3 regions of the Sinorhizobium arboris LMG 14919 genome follow, and region 3 is predicted to be linked to each of the others. Evidence: predicted binding sites of a transcription regulator. Region 3 holds the regulator's gene; each other region holds the start of a gene.

Region 1 (3,271 bases), on a different contig from region 3:
TGATGAAGGTGACGGTCAAATTGATCTGACGTTTTCCGCCTTCGACTTTCCGGTCTTGCGGTCCTGGCCCAGCTCGTAGCTGACCTTCTGTCCGTCTCGAAGAAGCGCGGAGCCCTGCACCGCCGACACATGGACGAACACATCTGCCGCACCATTGTCAGGCGTGATGAAGCCGAAGCCCTTATCCTGGTTGAAAAACTTTGCCGTACCGGCTGCCATGAAATCCTAATCAGCCGCCGCTCGAAATGCGCAATGACGCCGAACACGTGGAAGATCAACTCACCGGCGGCCGAGGATGTGCCGATCTTCTCCTCGAGACTGAGAAGGTCGATCTGTCGCTCTCGCAGTATCTTCATCGTTTCCAAAAGCTCCGCCAGTGACCGTCCGAGCCGATCGAGCCGCACGACGGCGTGTCGCCGGGGCGGGTCAGCAGCTCGGCTAGGCCGGGACGGTCCATGCTCTTGCCTGATCTGATGTCGGTGAAAACCCTGGTGGCGCCGGCCTGTTCGAGCCGCATCGTCTGGCCAGCGACATCCTGATCACCGGTCAATACGCGCGCGTAGCCGAGAATTGCTCCCATATTCCTGTCTCGCTGAGGCAGGTCGGCAAGCACCCGCGGAGTGCGGCCGCAGGATGTCGACGGACATGATCCGCGTCGTAGTTTCGCATGGGCCCATGGTCCCCAGCGGTGGCGGCCGCCTTGCTGAGGTGCTGAGACGGGTCGCAAGCTGAAACTTAGGGATTGCACTAGGCCGCATGGTCTCGCGGTAACAGCGGATCACCAGCATTCGGCTGATCAACTAGTGCGTGGCCACGCCCTGATCCTTGGTGTCCGTCAGCGTGGGGCGGACGTCAACGAAGCCAATTTCGAACAATCGCGACCTCTCAGCGGCTTTATGGGCAAGGCTCTGCCATGCATCACGTATCGTGCGCGCGGCCCCGACGAAGACCTGATCGGCTCCGGCATTCTCCATTTCGACGAGCAGGGTTCCGAGCCTGCCGATGCAGTCGTCGATGTGACCTCGAAGTTGCGAGACCTGGTCGAGAGTGACCGCTGGGTGCGCTAGCATCCTGGGCACCATTGCCGCCGCGCGTCTTGCCAGGTCCCCTTCGCCCAAGAGAGTGTCTTGCCAGTCGTAAGTCATCATGGCTGCTCCTCGTCCGTGAGGAAGCATCGCCGCTTGGTAAACCCTAGTCAAGACGGACCCAGCATGACCCAGAGCGCGGCATAGCTGCCTGGGCGCGTCGTCTTTGAATACCTTGTCTCGAAGGACGAGCCGATCGGCCGATCGAATTCTTCAGCGCTTCCACGAGGGCGTGCATCCGCCGCGTCTTGCGGGCACACTCGCAGCCGCTCGCACGATACAAGACGAGGAGCGGCTCGAACGGGTATGGGAACGCTGCCCTGCGGCTCTTTGGCGACGCCCGTGCAGCAAACCGCGCACGGGTCAGACTTCCCCTATCAAAGGAGGCGAGCGGCCGGGTGCCTCCGTCAACAACGCTCAGTTCACCGAACGAGCGCGAGAGCGGCGCCTAGCAGTTACTTTTTATCAGCGAGTTTCCGGCATCTTCGCGAGCGAGGCAAACGTGTGACGAGTTCGGTCTGGTGAGGAACTGGTAAGAGACGCGACGCTTGGTTCTTGAGCGAGACGGATACCAGTGCGTCTCGTGTTCCACGAAGCTGAGTTCGAGCAACGCCGATGTCCATCATCTCCTTCCGAGATCGATGGGCGGCTCCGACGCGCTCTCGAACCTTGTCACCCCGCCTCCGATCCTTGCCTTCACTGCGACTGCGGGACAGGCCATGCAGAAGCGAATCCTTTCGTCGCTAGGCATCGAGGACGCGACAGTGTTCGTCCGCGGCGTCGACCGTCCAAACATAGCGCTGATCCGGTGGAGCGCTCCGGCCTCAGCTCGTCACCGCGAGATCACCAAACTGCTACGGCTTCCAATGTTTGCCAGTCGCAAGGCGATGATCTTCGTACCGACCGCGCGGATCGGGCAGGAATTGCAGAGTAATCTCAGCAGCGATGGCCTGGACATTCCCTTCTATCATTCGAAACTTGGAACTGAGTGGGATCGGCAGGAACTGCTGAAGAGGTTTCAAGGAGAAAGCCGTCCGCTCGTCAACCACATCATCTGCACCAGCGCGTTCGGCATGGGTTTAGATGTTCCAGACGTCCGTTTGGTGATCCATTGGCAGCAGCCAGCATCGGTGGAGGACTATCTGCAGGAGTTCGGCCGAGCTGGTCGCGACGGCAAGCAGTCCGTCGCCGTTACGTTCACTGAAACCGGTCGCCGTGCCGGCCGTGATGTCGGACTTCTTCGGTTCATGGCCGAAAAGACCGCGAGTGGTTCGGGACTCGACGAGGTCACGGCGCGGGCGATGTTGCTGCGGCGGTTCTCTCAAATAGACGACCTCGCCGCCCTGCTTGGGTCGAAGGACTGCTTCCGCAAGGTGCTCGTCGAGTATTTCGAGGGCCCGAAAGTGACCGCGCGCCAAGGACTTGGACGGGGCATTTTAACCTCGGTTTTTGCCAAAGAGAGCAAGCCTCAGCGCTTCAGATATTGCTGCGATCGGTGCGCGGGCCTCAACCCCCGCCAGGAATCGCTGCCGGATCATCTGACGTCAGTCTTTGGCTAGGCGAGTTCGTCGCGATCATCGTCGCTCCTCCGGAGGACGCTGCGTCTAGGATTTGCTGTAAAGTCTCTCCGGCCCCAAAAAGACGTCCGCACCGAGGAGCCGGCGGTTCGATCGAACGGATCAGTCCGAGAGCTCCCGTTGCCTGGAATGCCGAAGAGGGCCGCAGCAAGTAGGCTCCTCTGTTTCCCGAGCTCAACACCATGGTCCTTTCAGTGGTAGACGAGTCCGCGGTGCTGGTTCTTGAAGGCCATTGCTGCAGACGACCCCGAACGGGCCAACGAATTCTCGCGCAGGGAAGGCGAGCGGTGACGTGCAGCGGCCGGCCCTTGCGCATTTCGTCTGATCTGGAAGCGCGGAGTTCAAGAGCTTTGTAGCGGAAGGCCCGCGTATTCTGGCCCAAGACTGCTATGTGCCATTGTCTCGACTCGGCGCCTTCCTTTGTTCAGTTTGGGCGCAAAAGCCGGACGAGAATGCCTTTTTGTGCTTTGCCGGATCGGTCCAGCTCGAACTTTGCCGTCGCTTCGACGAGATCGCTCAGCCGAGCAAAACCATAGTTCCGGCAGTCGAAATCCGGCTTTTGTTTTGCCACGTGACTGCCGACGGCGGCGAGATTGGCCCAGCCGGTCT
Region 2 (3,271 bases), 1.4 Mb from region 3:
TGCCTGCTTTGCCCGCGAGCAGCTCGAACTCGGTCTCGTTGGCGATAACGATATCGGCCATGCGGCCAAGGCGCGCCGCGTCCGGCGTCAGCGGCGCGATGTTGATGATCGAGCGCACGCCTCGCCGCTTTGCTTCGGCGAGGGCCTTTTCCACCGAGGCGGCGGGAATTTCGAGCTGCAGCATCAGCGTGTCGCCGGCCGCCATTTTCGCAACGGCGTTCACTGCGTCGAGCTCGCTCACGAGGGCATTGGCGCTGGCGACGACGACGATGACGTTTTCGCCGTCGCCGCCGACGATGATATGTGCCGTGCCGGTCGGCTCGTCGACGATCTTCGTCAGACCGAGATCGGTGCCGGCATCCTTGAGCAGCGCCAGCGCGCCCTCGGCGAAGGCGTCGGATCCGACCGCACCTGCCATGCGCACCGAGGCGCCGGCACGGCGCGCTGCAAGCGCCTGGTTTGCACCCTTGCCGCCCGCCGCAGTGGAAAAGCCTGTTCCTGCAACCGTCTCGCCGGGCTTCGGAAGGCGCGCGGCCGTGGCGATCAGGTCCATGTTGATGGACCCAAAAACAGTGATCATGTGGAGGTGTCCCGTCGGCTTGCTTCTGCGTTTGTGCCTGATGTCCCCCAAAACCGCTGCACGGTTCTGGGCGGCACGTACTGTCGGAGATTGCCCGACGCCGTCAGTCCTCGTCAACCACTCTCAGCTTCAATTGCCCCATGCGGCCGTCCAGCGGGCGTCCGTTCCCGTCGCCCGGCTTCCCGTTCTGATTTGGATCGGCTTCCGCCTGCAGCTCGAGCGCCTCGATCTTGGCGCCGCGACGGGTCAACTTGTCCGCGGAGATCAGGATGTCCTCGACATCCTTCTGGGTCATGGCGAAATGGCCTTGGAGCTTGCGTACGCGCTCGTCGAGACGCGAGAGGTCTTCCATCAGCCGCGCGACCTCGCCCTGAATGAGATGCGCCTGTTCGCGCATGCGGGCGTCCTTCAGGATCGCCTGAATCACCTGGACCGACAGGAGCAGGAGCGACGGAGAAACGATGACGATGCGCTGGCGGTGCGCCTTCTGCACGACAGCTTCGAAATGCTCGTGGATTTCGGCGAAAATCGATTCGGAGGGAACGAAGAGGAATGCCGTGTCCTGCGTCTCCCCCGGCAGCAGATACTTGCCGGCAATATCGCGGATATGGACCTCCATGTCGCGCCGGAAGGCCTGTGCGGCCTGCTGCCGACGTTCGGCACTCTCCGCGTCCCTCATGGAATTCCAGGCCTCGAGCGGAAACTTCGCGTCGATGACCAGCGGCGGCTGGCCGTTCGGCATGCGGATAGTGCAATCCGGCCGCGCGCCGTTGGAAAGCGTCGCCTGGAAGGCGAAGGCGCCCATCGGCAGGCCGTCCGCGACGATCGCCTCCATGCGCGACTGCCCGAAGGCGCCGCGTGTCTGCTTGTTGGCGAGGATGCTCTGCAGCCCGGCCATGTCCTTGGCGAGCGACTGGATGTTGTTCTGCGCGTTGTCGATCACCGCGAGCCGCTCCTGGAGCCGCCGCAGATTTTCGTGCGTCGCCTTCGTCTGTTCGCTGATCGAGGCGCCGATCCGGTGCGTCATTCCATCGATGCGCTGGCTGAGTGTCTGATTCAATTCCGCTTGTCTGGTGCCGAACACCTCGGCCATGGCCGCGATGCGTCCCTGCATTTCCGTCTGCGCCGCGATAAGCGCAGACATCCGCTCGTCGTGTTCGACTGCTCTTCGCGAGCCCGCGCGGCGAGTGAAAATAACCGAGAGCGACGCCGCCAACAGGGCGGCGGCGGTGACGAGCCAGCCGACCGTAACGGGCAGGGTTCCGATGACGAATAGCGGCTGGTCGAAGGAAAAGGCGATGGGCTCCATGGCCGCAACTTAAACGGATTCGCATCCGAAGACCAGATCAAAACGAGAACAAACCCCATCGTGTCGATGATCGGACCGAGCACGGGGGAAGCGGCAATTTTCTTGCGCGTCCACGGAAAGATCGGCTATGGGGATCGGCATGACGATCAAGCCGCTCATCATTCTTCCCGATCCGGTTCTGCGCCAGGTGTCGACACCGGTGGAGACCATTGACGCCGATATTCGCCGGCTTGCCGACGATATGCTGGAAACCATGTACGACGCGCCGGGCATAGGTCTAGCCGCGATACAGATCGGGGTGCCGAAACGCCTCCTGGTCCTCGACGTGACGAAGGAGGGAGAGGAGAAGCAGCCGCTCGTCTTCATCAATCCGAAGGTCGTTCGCTCTTCCGGGGAGCGTTCGGTCTATGAGGAAGGCTGCCTTTCTATCCCCGACTATTACGCCGAGGTCGAACGGCCGGCCGCGATCACGGTCGAGTATGTCGATCGCGAGGGCAAGGAACAGACGATCGAGGCGGATGGCCTGCTCGCCACCTGCCTGCAGCACGAGATCGACCATCTGAACGGCGTCCTGTTCATCGACCATATCTCCAAGCTCAAGCGCGACATGGTGATCCGCAAGTTCACCAAGGCGGCAAAGACGCGCGGCGCCAAGGCGATCTGATCCCCCGCCTTGCGGCCGATACCGGTTGGGTCGCCGCCTGCTCACGGGCAATCGAAAGAGACGGAGGCCGTCACTTGCCGCTTCGCATCATCTTCATGGGCACACCGGAATTTTCAGTGCCGACGCTCCTCGCACTCGCCGAGGCGGGGCACGAGATCGCCGCCGTCTATACGCAGCCGCCGCGGCCGGGCGGCCGGCGTGGCCTCGACCTTCAGAAGTCCCCCGTGCACCAGGCTGCAGAACGTCTCGGCGTTCCGGTGTCGACGCCCATCAACTTCAAGCAGGCCGCGGACCGCCGGCTCTTCCGGGATTTCAATGCGGACGTGGCGGTCGTCGTCGCCTACGGCCTGCTTCTGCCTGAGGAGATACTCTCGGGCACCCGCTACGGCTGCTATAACGGCCATGCGTCGCTCCTGCCGCGCTGGCGAGGGGCGGCGCCGATCCAGCGGGCAATCATGGCCGGCGACCGCGAGACCGGCATGATGGTGATGAAAATGGACAAGGGGCTCGATACCGGCCCCGTGGCTCTCACCCGGTCGGTGCCGATCGGCGAGGCGATGACGGCGGGCGAGCTGCACGACCGGCTGATGCAGGTCGGAGCGGTACTGATGACGGAGGCCATGGCCAAGCTCGAGGCCGGTGACCTTCCGCTCGTGCCGCAGCCGGAGGAGGGTGTCGTCTATGCCGCCAAGATATCGAAGGAAGAGACCCGGATCGA
Region 3 (3,271 bases):
ATCGATGGAGGAACAGTCCGGCCGCAACCGGACCAGCGCCCGCCTCAGAATAATTCTCAACCGGCGCTTACGATGATCAGCAGGGACGCGCGGCGTGCGACCGATTTCTCCCCGTCGGGCAGGCCCGGAACGCACGCAAATGCTCCGGAGCACGTTGACGATGCGATCAAAGCTGCTAAAAAGCCAGCCGTTGGTGAATGGGCAGCAAACCGGCAGCGATCGCCGGTCTATCGAGAACTCGGAAACGAATTTCACGAAGCTCCTCAATCACTTGGAAGAGTGGCCGAGCGGTTTAAGGCACCGGTCTTGAAAACCGGCGTGCGTGAAAGCGTACCGTGGGTTCGAATCCCACCTCTTCCGCCATTCAGAAAATCAGTGCACCGCGATGCATGCCGTTTGAGTTCACGCGGCCTGCAGCTATTAACCGCATCCTTGCATTACAATATGGTCGGCAAGCGGAATGCGCTGGCGCAGGCGAGCGAAAACTCATATACAATCGTTGATCAGTGGGGTCGTAGCTCAGTTGGGAGAGCGCCGCAATCGCACTGCGGAGGTCGAGGGTTCGACTCCCTTCGGCTCCACCATCCTGACCTTTGTCCGACCCGGAGACATAGGTAATACTGCCGCAACCCCGCCGGGTTGCGCCAGTCTCGGTCGGCCCGACGGTTCGGCTGCGCTTGCCAAGAAAGCTGATTTGAGAGAAAGTTTTGGTCTGACCCCTCCGAGGTCTGGGCAACTCCCGCGAGCGGAGAAAAACATGCCTGATAAATCTTTGGTGGCAGCGGTAATCTTTGCCCTTTTCGCCCTTTCGGCATGCGCGAGCACAGGCTCGACCAACACGACCTACACCCAATGGTACGGGCCCTATCCCGAGCCTGAATTCGACGTTCTTACGCCGGGCGGGCTGCGCCTTGCCTACTAGGCCCGCATAGTCCGCCCTCGCCTCCGAAGACACCGGTGATCTTTGCCCGGCATGCCGGCGTTGCGCCCTTGCATAGAGCAGCAAGCGAAATTCACGGAATTTTAGGTACTTGCGGAACACATATGGAACAGATAGGTTCTGTTCTTGATTTGTTTCGCGATTCTGGAGTGACGCGCCATGCTGACCCGCAAGCAACAGGAATTGCTTCTGTTCATTCATGAACGAATGAAGGAATCCGGGGTCCCGCCGTCCTTCGACGAGATGAAAGACGCTCTGGACCTCGCGTCCAAGTCGGGCATTCACCGTTTGATCACGGCACTCGAAGAGCGCGGGTTTATTCGCCGGCTACCGAATCGTGCGCGGGCTCTGGAAGTCATCAAGTTGCCGGAGGCCTATACCGGCACTTCGCAGGTCCGCCGCGGCTTTTCGCCTAGCGTGATCGAAGGCAGCCTCGGCAAGCCCGCAGCGCCGCCCCCCGCACCGAAGGCGCCGCCGCCGGCCGAGACCGCATCGGTTACCGTTCCGGTCATGGGCCGCATTGCTGCCGGCGTGCCGATTTCTGCAATCCAGAACAATATGCACGATATTTCGGTACCGGTCGAAATGATCGGCAATGGCGAGCATTACGCTCTCGAGATCAAAGGCGATTCGATGATCGAGGCCGGTATCCTCGACGGCGATACGGTGATCATCCGGAATGGAAGCACCGCCAGCCCAGGAGATATCGTCGTCGCCCTGATCGACGATGAGGAAGCCACCCTGAAGCGATTCCGGCGCAAGGGCGCCTCCATTGCGCTCGAGGCCGCCAATCCGGCTTACGAAACACGCATATTCGGTCCTGATCGGGTCAAGATCCAAGGTCGCCTGGTCGGCCTCATCCGGCGCTACCACTAGGGCGTCAGATAAGGTGTTGAGCCTTCGAGCATCATGACCACGCCATCCGTAGAACGGAAGGCAAACAGTTAAACAGAATAAAAAAGCCCCTATTCGAAATGAACCCTCTTGCGGATTCCGATCAATCATTCTAAATCCGCGCCACGATTTGAAAATCCAAATCGTAGAGGCCTCGTGGCGGAGTGGTGACGCAGAGGACTGCAAATCCTTGTACGCCGGTTCAATTCCGGCCGAGGCCTCCAAAGCCATACGAATCCGGCTTTGCTGCACGAGAAATTTTCTTTTCTTTGCCATCAACAGCCCTTCAGTCACGCTCAGCTGCCCCTCAGCAGCTCTGACATTGCGGCTTGGTCGTCGCGTGACGACATTCACAAGGCGAGACCGAATAACCTTCGTCAGACGAACGCAGGATCCGTATTCGCGAAGGACAGCGCCGAGCTGAGGTCCCGAGGACTTTGTGGCCCCCTGATTGGCGGTTGTGCTATAGCACCCTGTCAGCCCGGCTCGTCGGGAGCGGCGGTACTCGAAGCGCGACATGATGGATATTCCCTGGGGCTACATTCAGCGCCACTTTGATTGGCTCGGCCATGTGGTCGAGGGCTTCTGTATCGCAGCAGTCGTCGCCCTGCTGTTCATGGTGGTTGCGCCGAGGAGGCTGGCGCTGATCATCGGCCTCGCATTCGCCGCCGGACACTTTCACGGACGCGAGAAACGTGATTTCGAGATCAGCGCAAACCTGCAGCCGCCTCACCTTGAAGGTTACAAAATGTGGAAATGGAGTTGGGATCAGGCGACCGACTTCTGGCCGACTGCTCTGGTACTCGTCTGCGTCATATTTGCTCTTCTGCCAAAGTGGCGACGAAAGCCGGGTAGTTCTGACGACTGAAAAATGCAGTGCGCCCGCAGGAGAGGTGGTCCTCTTCGCGATTCGAGCGAATCACGGCCTGTCGGAGGAATTGGGCCCGGGGGAATTCGGTTTCCCGCGCCATCGCGCCCACCATACGGCCAGCCTGCGGCGCCGGCGACGGATCGAGGGTATATCGTGCGAAAGCACGAGAAGGCCCAGAGGAACCATCCAGAAGCCCAGCACCGGTAAAAAACCGAGCAAACCGCCACACACGAGCAGCACGCCGATGAGGACACGCAAGGCGGGGGAACTGGGCAAGCTTATCCGCCAGCTGCCGAGCACGATCTCACGCGTCTTGGGATCTATGCCAAAATGCCTCTTCTTGCCTTCAGTCGCCATCGTTGTTCTTTCGTACCAATGGCCCACACTTGGTGCCTTCTCCACAGGGCGGCAACCGGTTCCCGTCATTTTTTTTGAAAAAGCACTTGGCAAATCGGAAAAGCATTTGTATTAGCAGCCTCACTTCTGCGGCGCAGATGTTCCCTGGTAGCTCAGCGGTAGAGCACTCGACTGTTAATCGATAGGTCGCCGGTTCGAATCCGGCCCGG

The links. Region 3 encodes LexA, which represses DNA repair genes until DNA is damaged. Its sites were predicted from a motif close to TGTTCNNNNTGTGTTCNG; they were not measured.
Region 1: the regulator LexA is predicted to act here: its motif matches at 1,659-1,676, upstream of SINAR_RS01000000134500 (helicase-related protein).
Region 2: the regulator LexA is predicted to act here: its motif matches at 1,923-1,940, upstream of SINAR_RS0111350 (DNA recombination protein RmuC).

The regions. Positions count from the first base shown of each region.
Region 1 covers NZ_KE386497.1:722,665-725,935, reverse strand. Annotated here, with positions in the region: gene SINAR_RS0132400 (cold-shock protein) at 16-219, opposite strand; partial or broken gene SINAR_RS1000000138665 (recombinase family protein) at 285-356, opposite strand; gene SINAR_RS1000000138660 (recombinase family protein) at 353-580, opposite strand; gene SINAR_RS0132385 (hypothetical protein) at 801-1,148, opposite strand; gene SINAR_RS01000000134500 (helicase-related protein) at 1,805-2,644, shown strand; gene SINAR_RS0132370 (NYN domain-containing protein) at 3,087-3,271, opposite strand, start outside.
Region 2 covers NZ_ATYB01000014.1:55,260-58,530, forward strand. Annotated here, with positions in the region: gene SINAR_RS0111345 (ribokinase) at 1-580, opposite strand, end outside; gene SINAR_RS0111350 (DNA recombination protein RmuC) at 684-1,889, opposite strand; gene def (peptide deformylase) at 2,029-2,553, shown strand; gene fmt (methionyl-tRNA formyltransferase) at 2,628-3,271, shown strand, end outside.
Region 3 covers NZ_ATYB01000014.1:1,451,627-1,454,897, forward strand. Annotated here, with positions in the region: gene SINAR_RS0118160 (hypothetical protein) at 1-76, shown strand, start outside; tRNA gene SINAR_RS0118165 (tRNA-Ser) at 274-363, shown strand; tRNA gene SINAR_RS0118170 (tRNA-Ala) at 509-584, shown strand; gene SINAR_RS1000000135520 (hypothetical protein) at 758-922, shown strand; gene lexA (transcriptional repressor LexA) at 1,100-1,816, shown strand; tRNA gene SINAR_RS0118185 (tRNA-Cys) at 1,985-2,058, shown strand; gene SINAR_RS0118190 (hypothetical protein) at 2,355-2,702, shown strand; gene SINAR_RS1000000137825 (hypothetical protein) at 2,754-3,062, opposite strand; tRNA gene SINAR_RS0118200 (tRNA-Asn) at 3,204-3,271, shown strand, end outside.